DNA from 4 places in the Sinorhizobium terangae genome. Region 4 is predicted to be linked to each of the others. Evidence: predicted binding sites of a transcription regulator. Region 4 holds the regulator's gene; each other region holds the start of a gene.

Region 1 (2,203 bases), 2.0 Mb from region 4:
TTGCCCGTCTGCCTGAGAAGCGACGGACTGCTCGATGGGGTAGAAGCGGCGGTCATGGGCATTCCATTCCAGAAAGATATCGGCAGAGGCGTAAGCCCTGCTTTTTTTGACAAGGACGTGAAAGGCTGGATGACCGATGCTGCCGCAAAGCATCGCGCCATCGGGAAGAGGTCGCTCGCCGGCCGATGCCGGCTTGATCTGTAGCCGGTAAAAGGCGCTGCTGGCCTCCTCCTCGCCCGCCTGCCGGAAGAGGAAAAGAGGCACTCCGCCCGCCCGGGCCCTTACATGCAGGCGCCTGCTCTCGCTCAAGGCGAGACAGGCGGGATTGCCGCGGATTTCCAGAACGACGGCCGCAAAGACCGGTACCGAAAGAGCCGTTTCGGCAACCCAGAGCGCATCCTTGACCGTACGTATCGAAACGAACAGGAAGCGCTCGATGTCGAGCCCATAGGATTTGAGGCCCGGCGCATATGGAAATCCGGCCTCACGAGAGGCAAGCGCCTGACTGATCCACAGGACCGGTGCCAGATGACCTTTCTCCTTCTTTCGCCGCTGACAGAGCACCGCAAGCGCCGTCACGAAACCGGCGGCTGCACCCGCATCGCGCGTTTCGGCATTGCGGATTTCCGTCATGCCCGCAAGCGGCAGCCCGCCTTCGAGCACGTCATCAAGCGGCGGGACGCCAAGGGGCAGGATCTTGTTGCGGGATGCCTCCTCTCTTTGGCGCCGGAAACCGGCAGGATCGGCCGCCTTGGCTGCACGCAGGACCCCGGGCAGCCGGCGATTTTCAATCTGCGCAATGGTTTCGCGGAGGGAAAGAACGGTTTCCCGCTGCACGGCTTTCTCGGCCATGACGGTCGGCTCCACCAGATGTTCACTTTATGTTCCTATGGATTCCAGAGCCCGCCGCAAGAGTCAACAACGATGTTTGAGAATTTATTCCTCATCCTGCCCTGGCAGAATTCAACACTCGAAAAACAAAGGAGAAATCGTTATATGAAGGGCAACAAGGAGTGCCCATGGCCCGCATTGACCAGACCGATGATTGGCGGGAACGCCACGCACCGACGCTCAGCACATTCGAACTGCTTGCGCTCGAAGCCTATAGCCATCTGCCGGAGGAATTCCGCAAGCTGACGACCGATCTCATGATCGAAGTCGCCGATTTTCCAAGCGACGACGTCTTCGAAGACATGGCGCTTGAAACGCCTTTCGACCTGCTTGGCCTGTTCGAAGGCCGCGGGATCGGCGAACGCTTCACCATGGAGACTGGCCAATTTCCGAACCGCATCACGCTCTATCGCCGCCCGATCCTCGACTACTGGGCGGAAAACGAGGAAACGCTGGGTGACATCATCACCCATGTGCTGATCCATGAGATCGGCCACCATTTCGGCCTTTCCGACGACGACATGGAGCGGATCGAGGCCAGCGTCGAACACGTGGGCGGGTAGTCCAGGAAAAAGCGTGTAACAGTTTTCCGTCCCTCACCTGACTTTCAACGCAAGCCTCAGTCTTCGATCTTGCGCGCTTCCGACACGAGCATGATCGGAACGCCGTCGCGGATCGGATAAGCGAGACGGGCCTTTTCGGATATCAGTTCCTGCGCTTCCGCGTCATAGCTCAACCGCCCCTTCGTCAGCGGGCAGACGAGCAGTTCGAGGAGTTTCGGATCGACCTTGATGGCATTGACATCCATGGCTTTGCCCTACTGGAGGATGTTGTCGAGGTCGCCGAAATTGCGGGCAAGCACGATCTCGGTGATCGCAATCAGCGTTTCGGCGCGGGTCTTCAGGTCAGGCGCTTCCAGCAGCGCCTGCTTTTCCGCCGGGCCGTAGGGCGACATCATCGCCATGGAATTGACGAGCGTGCGGTTGCTCGCCCGCTCGACGCTCTCCCAGTCCGCCTCCAGCTTGTTGGCGTCGAGATAGGCGCGGAAAGCGGCGAGCAGCGCCTCGCGGTCGACCAGGCCCTCATCGTCGGGATTTTCGAGATCGGTTGCGAAGGGGCCGATGCGGAAGCGGCGATAGCCGCGGCAGCCAGCCACCTCGGCGAAGAGGCGGTAGCGGCACACACCGGTGACCGAGGTGATGTAGCGCCCGTCACCGGTCTCCGCAAAGGAGGTGATGCGGCCGATGCAGCCGACCTGGCAAAGCGCCGGCACGGGCCCCGAGTCGATATCGTTGCGCCCCTCGGAGAAGGA
Region 2 (2,203 bases), 240 kb from region 4:
AACCGGCCGTCTCGAAAAACGACCGGCTTTATCCAAAACTTACCCGCCGCAGATCTTACATTTCGGCGGCTGCATCGCCGTCGTCATCGCTCTCCGGTCCGCCGTTCTCCAGGAACTTGTCGGCGATCAGGCCGGCATTCTGCCGCAGAGCCATCTCGATCTCGCGCAGGAGATCGGGATTGTCACGCAAGAAAAGTTTCGCGTTCTCCCGACCCTGGCCGAGGCGCTGGCTATTGTAGGAAAACCAGGCGCCGGATTTTTCGACGATGCCCGCCTTGACGCCGAGATCGATGAGTTCACCGGTCTTGGAAACGCCCTCGCCATACATGATGTCGAATTCCACCTGCTTGAAGGGCGGCGCCATCTTGTTCTTGACGACCTTGACACGGGTCTGGTTGCCGACGACCTCTTCGCGCTCCTTGACCGAGCCGATGCGACGAATATCGAGGCGAACCGACGCATAGAACTTCAACGCGTTGCCGCCCGTCGTCGTTTCCGGCGAACCGAACATGACGCCGATCTTCATGCGGATCTGGTTGATGAAGATCACCATGCAGTTGGACTTGGAGATCGACGCGGTGAGCTTGCGCAGCGCCTGGCTCATCAGGCGGGCTTGCATGCCCGGCAAACTGTCGCCCATTTCGCCTTCGATTTCTGCGCGCGGCACGAGAGCTGCAACCGAATCGACGACGAGGACGTCGATCGCGCCGGAACGGACCAGCGTATCGGTGATTTCCAGCGCCTGTTCGCCGGTGTCCGGCTGCGAGATCAGGAGGTTTTCGAGATCGACGCCCAGCTTACGCGCATAGACCGGATCGAGCGCATGTTCGGCGTCAACGAAGCCGCAAATGCCACCCTTCTTCTGCGCCTCGGCGATGGTCTGCAGCGCCAGCGTCGTCTTGCCCGAGCTTTCCGGGCCGTAGATTTCAATGATGCGCCCCTTCGGCAGACCGCCGATGCCGAGCGCGATATCGAGGCCAAGCGAGCCGGTCGAAACAGTTTCGATCTCGATTACGCTGTCCTTCGAACCGAGCTTCATGATCGATCCCTTGCCGAACGACCGTTCGATCTGGGAGAGAGCCGCTTCAAGTGCCTTGCTTTTATCCACCGATTTGTCCTCTACGAGCCGCAAAGAGTTTTGTGCCATTTGGTCCCACCTTTAGGTTATTGAAGCTACCGAGGCAATGAAGCCGCCGCAGGAGTTTTTGTACATGTTTTGTTCTGTTTTGGCAATAGAGTGGCAACCAATTGAATGACAACGGTTATTTTCGTTGCGTTCGATTCTTGTTCACGGGCATTGTACCACATTTCCGCGAAGCCATGCCGCAGCTCGGCCGGGCTTGGCGGCACCGGCGCGATTCGCCCGTGTCGCGTCTGTGAACTTGAATTGAAGCAGCCCAAAGAGGAGCTTTTATGAAGAAACGGGAAATCGCCGTGTTCGGCGGCGCCCACATCGACCGTCGCGGCCGCATCAGCGGCGTGACCGCTCCCGGCGCGAGCAATCCCGGTTCGTGGTTCGAGGAGGCGGGAGGCGGCGGTTTCAATGCGGCGAGAAACCTTGCCCGCCTCGGTCACAGCGTACGAATGATCAGCCCGCGTGGCGGTGACGCTGCAGGCGAGATGGTGGCGGCGGCAGCGGCCACAGCCGGCGTGATCGATTGCCCCTTCACCTTTCTCGACCGGAAAACGCCGAGCTACACGGCGATTCTCGAAGGCGACGGCAACCTTGTCATCGCGCTTGCCGATATGGAGCTCTATCAGTTGTTTTCGCCGCGCCGGCTGCAGCAGCGTGCGATACGCGAAATAGTGGCGGCCAGCGATCTGGTGCTGATGGATGCGAACCTGCCCGAGGAGACACTCACGGCTCTGATCAACGTTGCGTCGAGGGACGATCGAATTGTAGCCGGCATCGCCGTGTCACCGGCAAAGGTGACGCGCTTCAGGAAATGCGTCAGCGGGCTCAGCTTCCTGTTCATGAACGAGGCGGAAGCGCGTGCCCTGACCGGGAGGGATGCCGAAGGGGCCGCAAACTGGCCGTCACTGTTGCGGGAGGCCGGTCTTGGGGGTGGCGTCGTAACGCGCGGCGGCAGCGCCGCTGTCGCCTTCGATCGCAGCGAGGCTTGCCTCGTCGTCCCTCCCACCCTGCCCGCGCTTGCGGATGTTACAGGCGCCGGTGATGCATTGGCCTCGGGGTTTCTCACGG
Region 3 (2,203 bases), 240 kb from region 4:
GAACCGCCCAACTCAACCATCTTCATGCTGATCCATTCTATCGGCTGGCGATCCAGTTCAGCGCATCGCGCCAGTCGGTCATGCGAACCGGTGTGCCGTGCGACCCCGTCTCGAACAACACGAACCGCGTCGGATAATCCTTGGCCTTGAGCGAGCGATAGAGACCCACCTGATCCTCGGCACGATAGACGCTGTCGAGGCTGCCATGGCTGAAGAACATCGGCAATCTCGCCTTATAGGCGGCGCTTTTTGCAAAGTTCGGATCGACGGCACCGCCCATGATCATCATGCCTCCGAGCGCCGCAACCGCTGACTGTTCGCGTGCGACGCCCCAGCAGATGAAGCTCCCCATCGAGGCGCAGGAAAGCACGACCGGCCGGCCGCCGGAGCGCTCGGCGGCGAACCGGATGAGGGCCGTGATGTCGGCGACACCTTCCGCATCGAAGGACCGAACGCTGGGCGCATAATAGGTGCCGCCATTGGCGGCGGCGAGATTCTTGAGGCGATTGAAGTTGCCGCCGAAGGAAAAATCGTTGGCACCAAGACGCCGGTCGCCGCCGCGGCCGTGGATGAAAATCACCGTGAATGCCGCACCGCGATCGGGGCCAACGCGCATGACATCGAGCCGCCGTCCGCCAAGGTCGAGTGTCTCGTTGACCTGCGCGCTCTTGACGCCGAGGGAGACATAGGCATGCTTGACGCGCCGTTCCGGGATCTGGTCGCGCTCGTTGATATCACGCAGTTCCTTGTAGTCGATGACGCGGAAATCGCCACCATCGGCCTCTTCAAGCACGTTGCCATAGGCGAACAGTTCGTCCTTGTATGGCTTCAGCGCCGCTGCCTCGGCAGCGAAGCCGACAACGAGAAAGCTTGGAAAAAGAAGCGCGGCCATCAAGCGCCCGACGGAAAAAACAGTTGTGGACATAATCAGCCGACGGCCTCCCTCGTTCGGTAGATGCCTTGCCATCGCCATTTCCGCAAAGCAACACTGAAACAGATTGCCCACGCTCTTACGGTATTCTGCCTGCTCAAGATACCGGAATTCGCCTTTTGTTCGCGCCTGGCGCAAGACTTTGGCAAAATTCGGGTGATTCGCGCGACACAGAGATGGCGGCAGCGTCCAGCACTTGCTATGGGCCTTCGCGACGCCAGACGATAGGAACGATCTGAACGACCCCATGGACGACAGCAGCGACCTCTTTTCCGCAATGCCCCCGAAGCCGAAGCCGGCGGAAGCCAACGCGCCTGCGCGCAAGCCGGCGCCACCGACCGGCGGCGAAGCACCGCGCCCTGCACCGAGAAGCAGCGACGGCAGCGACTACGACGCCTCGGCGATCGAGGTGCTCGAGGGCCTCGAGCCTGTGCGGCGCCGTCCCGGCATGTATATCGGCGGTACCGACGAGAAGGCGCTGCATCATCTCTTCGCCGAAGTCATCGACAACTCGATGGACGAGGCGGTCGCGGGACACGCGAATTTCATCGAGGTCAGCCTTGATGCCGAAGGTTTCCTGACGGTTACCGACAATGGCCGCGGCATCCCGGTCGAGAACCATCCGAAGTTCCCGAACAAATCGACGCTCGAAGTGGTAATGACGGTGCTGCACGCCGGCGGCAAGTTCGACGGCAAGGCCTACGAAACCTCCGGCGGTCTGCATGGCGTCGGTGTCTCGGTCGTTAACGCGCTGTCAGACTCTCTCGAGGTCGAGGTCGCGCGCAACCGCAAGCTCTACCGTCAGCGCTTTTCGCGCGGGATCCCACAAGGGGGCCTCGAGGATCTTGGCGACGTTCACAACCGTCGCGGCACGAAAGTGCGCTTCCATCCGGATCCGCAGATCTTCGGACCGCACGCACATTTCGAGCCTGCGCGGCTTTTCCGCATGGCCCGCTCCAAGGCCTATCTCTTCGGCGGCGTCGAAATCCGTTGGTCCTGTGATCCATCGCTGTTGCCGGAAGGTTCGGAGATCCCGGACAGGGCGGTCTTCCATTTCCCGGGCGGGCTGAAGGACTATCTCGCCGCGACGCTCGGCAAGGAATTCACCGTCACGCGCGAAATCTTTGCCGGCAAGTCGGAAAAATCCGGCGGCCACGGTTCGCTTGAGTGGGCTGTCACTTGGTATGGCGGCGATCAGCAGGTGCATTCCTACTGCAACACGATTCCGACCCCGGAAGGCGGAACGCACGAGGCGGGCTTCCGCATTGCGCT
Region 4 (2,203 bases):
TTTGAAGCGCGGTTTGTACACTCGCCGGTCTCTGCCGAAGGGCATGGGCCGGCTTTTTCTTCCTGCTGAACGTTTGCCTCGCTCTACTGCATGTTTTCTAAATCGTTGTCGACTCGGACTAAAACATGCAGCAGGCCAACGGCGCGGTGCTGGAGGTATTGCAGGCCAGTGGTTCTTCGACGCCTGAGGCCTCAAAGGGATCTTATCTCAAGAAAATCGATGATCTTGGTCCAATCCAGACGCTTCGCGAGTGTCTGGGCGAGGGGCCTTCCGTGGCGTGCCCGCATTCGGCTGCGACCACGGAAACAACGGTAGGAATCCTGAGAAGCCGGTAGGTCAGGTCTCGCGCTCAAAAAGAACATCCGACCAGCAGCTTCTAAACGCCACCGCCTCCTGCAACCAGGCTCGAATACCGCTTACATCGTCAAACGAATGCGTGTCGCTCAAAAGTGTGCCGTGGTTGGGGCAACGAGATGCACAAAAGCACTGATCTAAGGCGCGTCACATAAGTCCGATTTAACGCGACGCGCTTAGTGATAGCGGCGAATGAGGCCAACGAGCTTGCCCTGGATCTTGACGCGGTCCGGCCCGAATATCCGCGTTTCATAGGCCGGGTTGGCCGCTTCGAGCGCAATGGACGCGCCCTTTCTGCGGAACCGTTTGAGCGTTGCCTCTTCATCGTCGACCAGTGCAACGACGATGTCGCCGGGATTAGCCGTGTTTGCATTCCGAATGATCACAGTGTCGCCGTCGAAGATACCCGCTTCGATCATCGAGTCGCCCTTGATTTCGAGCGCGTAGTGTTCGCCACTGCCCAACATCTCGGCCGGGATGGAAATGTCGTGCGTGTTGTTCTGGATCGCGGAGATCGGAACACCGGCCGCGATTCGTCCCATGACCGGCACCGAAACGGATGCGGTATCGCTCGGTGGCGGCGATTTCGGCGCGGCGGCCGGCGCGGCAGGCGGCTTGCCCAGGCTGCCTTCGATCACGCTTGGCGAGAAGCCACGCCGAGGCTGCGGGCTCGTTGTATAGGCCTCAGGCAGCTTGATGACTTCAAGTGCGCGCGCCCGGTTGGGAAGGCGGCGAATGAACCCACGTTCCTCGAGCGCTGTAATCAACCGGTGGATGCCCGACTTGGAGGCGAGGTCCAGCGCGTCTTTCATCTCATCGAAGGACGGCGGCACCCCGGATTCCTTCATTCGTTCGTGAATGAACAGAAGCAATTCCTGTTGCTTGCGGGTTAGCATGGCGCGTCACTCCAGAATCGCGAAACAAATCAAGAACAGACACTATATGTTCCATATGTGTTCCGCAAGTGCCTAAAATTCCGTGAATTTTCCCAGTCGTCGCGTATTCCCGCTGAAAAGCGGTCGGTCGCTCGGCAGACTGCTATCCCGCTAACGATGCAAAAGTTAGAGCCGCGACCCTGGCCGGTCGGTCAGGCTGGTGAGGGCTCCGGAGCTTGCGCGTGTCGCGGTTGTGATCTCCTGGATCAAGGCCTGGCTCGCCACCGGAATTGAAACGTCGGATCGGAAGATCAATCCCACCTTTTGCGCCGGCACGAGCTCCTGGATGTCAAGCTGGCCGGATATATCGATCTCGACCAACGAACCTGTTTCGAGCTCTATTCGGACGGCGTCCTGGCGCACAAGGCCGATGAACTCGCTCTTCTGGAGAATGTTCTTGACGAACATCGGAGAGCCGCTGCGCAGAACCGATTTATTGAACTCCATGCCTACGATCTTGCGCAGCGCGCCTTCGAGGTCGCGGTTGCCGGTCAATACCACCCAAGGGTACTGGGCCAGGTCCTTGAGTTCGATCTGGTGACCGTCAAGCATAGGGTGACCGGCGCGTACGACGAGGATCATGGAATCGAGATAGAGCTCGCTCTGCTCGACATCGGGCGGAAGATCCTCCGGCTCGAAGAGGGTCGCGATCAGGAAGTCGAGATCGCCGAGCAGCAATGGGCGGATCAGGTCACTGCGAGTGCCATTGGCAATGTTGATGGTCAGACGCCGCTCGTCAGTCACGAGCCTGAGGATCGCAAAAGCGAGCGTGCGGCTGTCAGGGCCAAGCGGAGCGCCGACGTTGATCTCGCCCGATCCAAGCGTGCGGATCGCTTTGATTTCGCTTTCCATCTTGCGCATCTCCGCGGCAATGCGCCGGGCATGATCGAAGACCGCCTCGCCAAAGGAAGTGA

The links. Region 4 encodes LexA, which represses DNA repair genes until DNA is damaged. Its sites were predicted from a motif close to TGTTCNNNNTGTGTTCNG; they were not measured.
Region 1: a site for LexA is predicted at 872-889, ahead of QA637_RS15880 (ImuA family protein). Genes of this name have one in related genera too.
Region 2: a site for LexA is predicted at 1,207-1,224, ahead of recA (recombinase RecA). Genes of this name have one in related genera too.
Region 3: a site for LexA is predicted at 1,041-1,058, ahead of parE (DNA topoisomerase IV subunit B). Genes of this name have one in related genera too.

Annotation. Positions count from the first base shown of each region.
Region 1 covers NZ_CP121659.1:3,351,407-3,353,609, forward strand. The annotation lists gene QA637_RS15880 (ImuA family protein) at 1-852, opposite strand, end outside; gene QA637_RS15885 (metallopeptidase family protein) at 1,020-1,454, shown strand; gene QA637_RS15890 (Trm112 family protein) at 1,511-1,699, opposite strand; gene QA637_RS15895 (LON peptidase substrate-binding domain-containing protein) at 1,709-2,203, opposite strand, start outside.
Region 2 covers NZ_CP121659.1:1,596,868-1,599,070, forward strand. The annotation lists gene recA (recombinase RecA) at 56-1,147, opposite strand; gene QA637_RS07580 (carbohydrate kinase family protein) at 1,414-2,203, shown strand, end outside.
Region 3 covers NZ_CP121659.1:1,119,217-1,121,419, reverse strand. The annotation lists gene QA637_RS05370 (FAD-binding oxidoreductase) at 1-26, opposite strand, end outside; gene QA637_RS05365 (alpha/beta hydrolase) at 38-967, opposite strand; gene parE (DNA topoisomerase IV subunit B) at 1,179-2,203, shown strand, end outside.
Region 4 covers NZ_CP121659.1:1,359,896-1,362,098, forward strand. The annotation lists gene lexA (transcriptional repressor LexA) at 531-1,250, opposite strand; gene QA637_RS06535 (LysR family transcriptional regulator) at 1,416-2,203, opposite strand, start outside.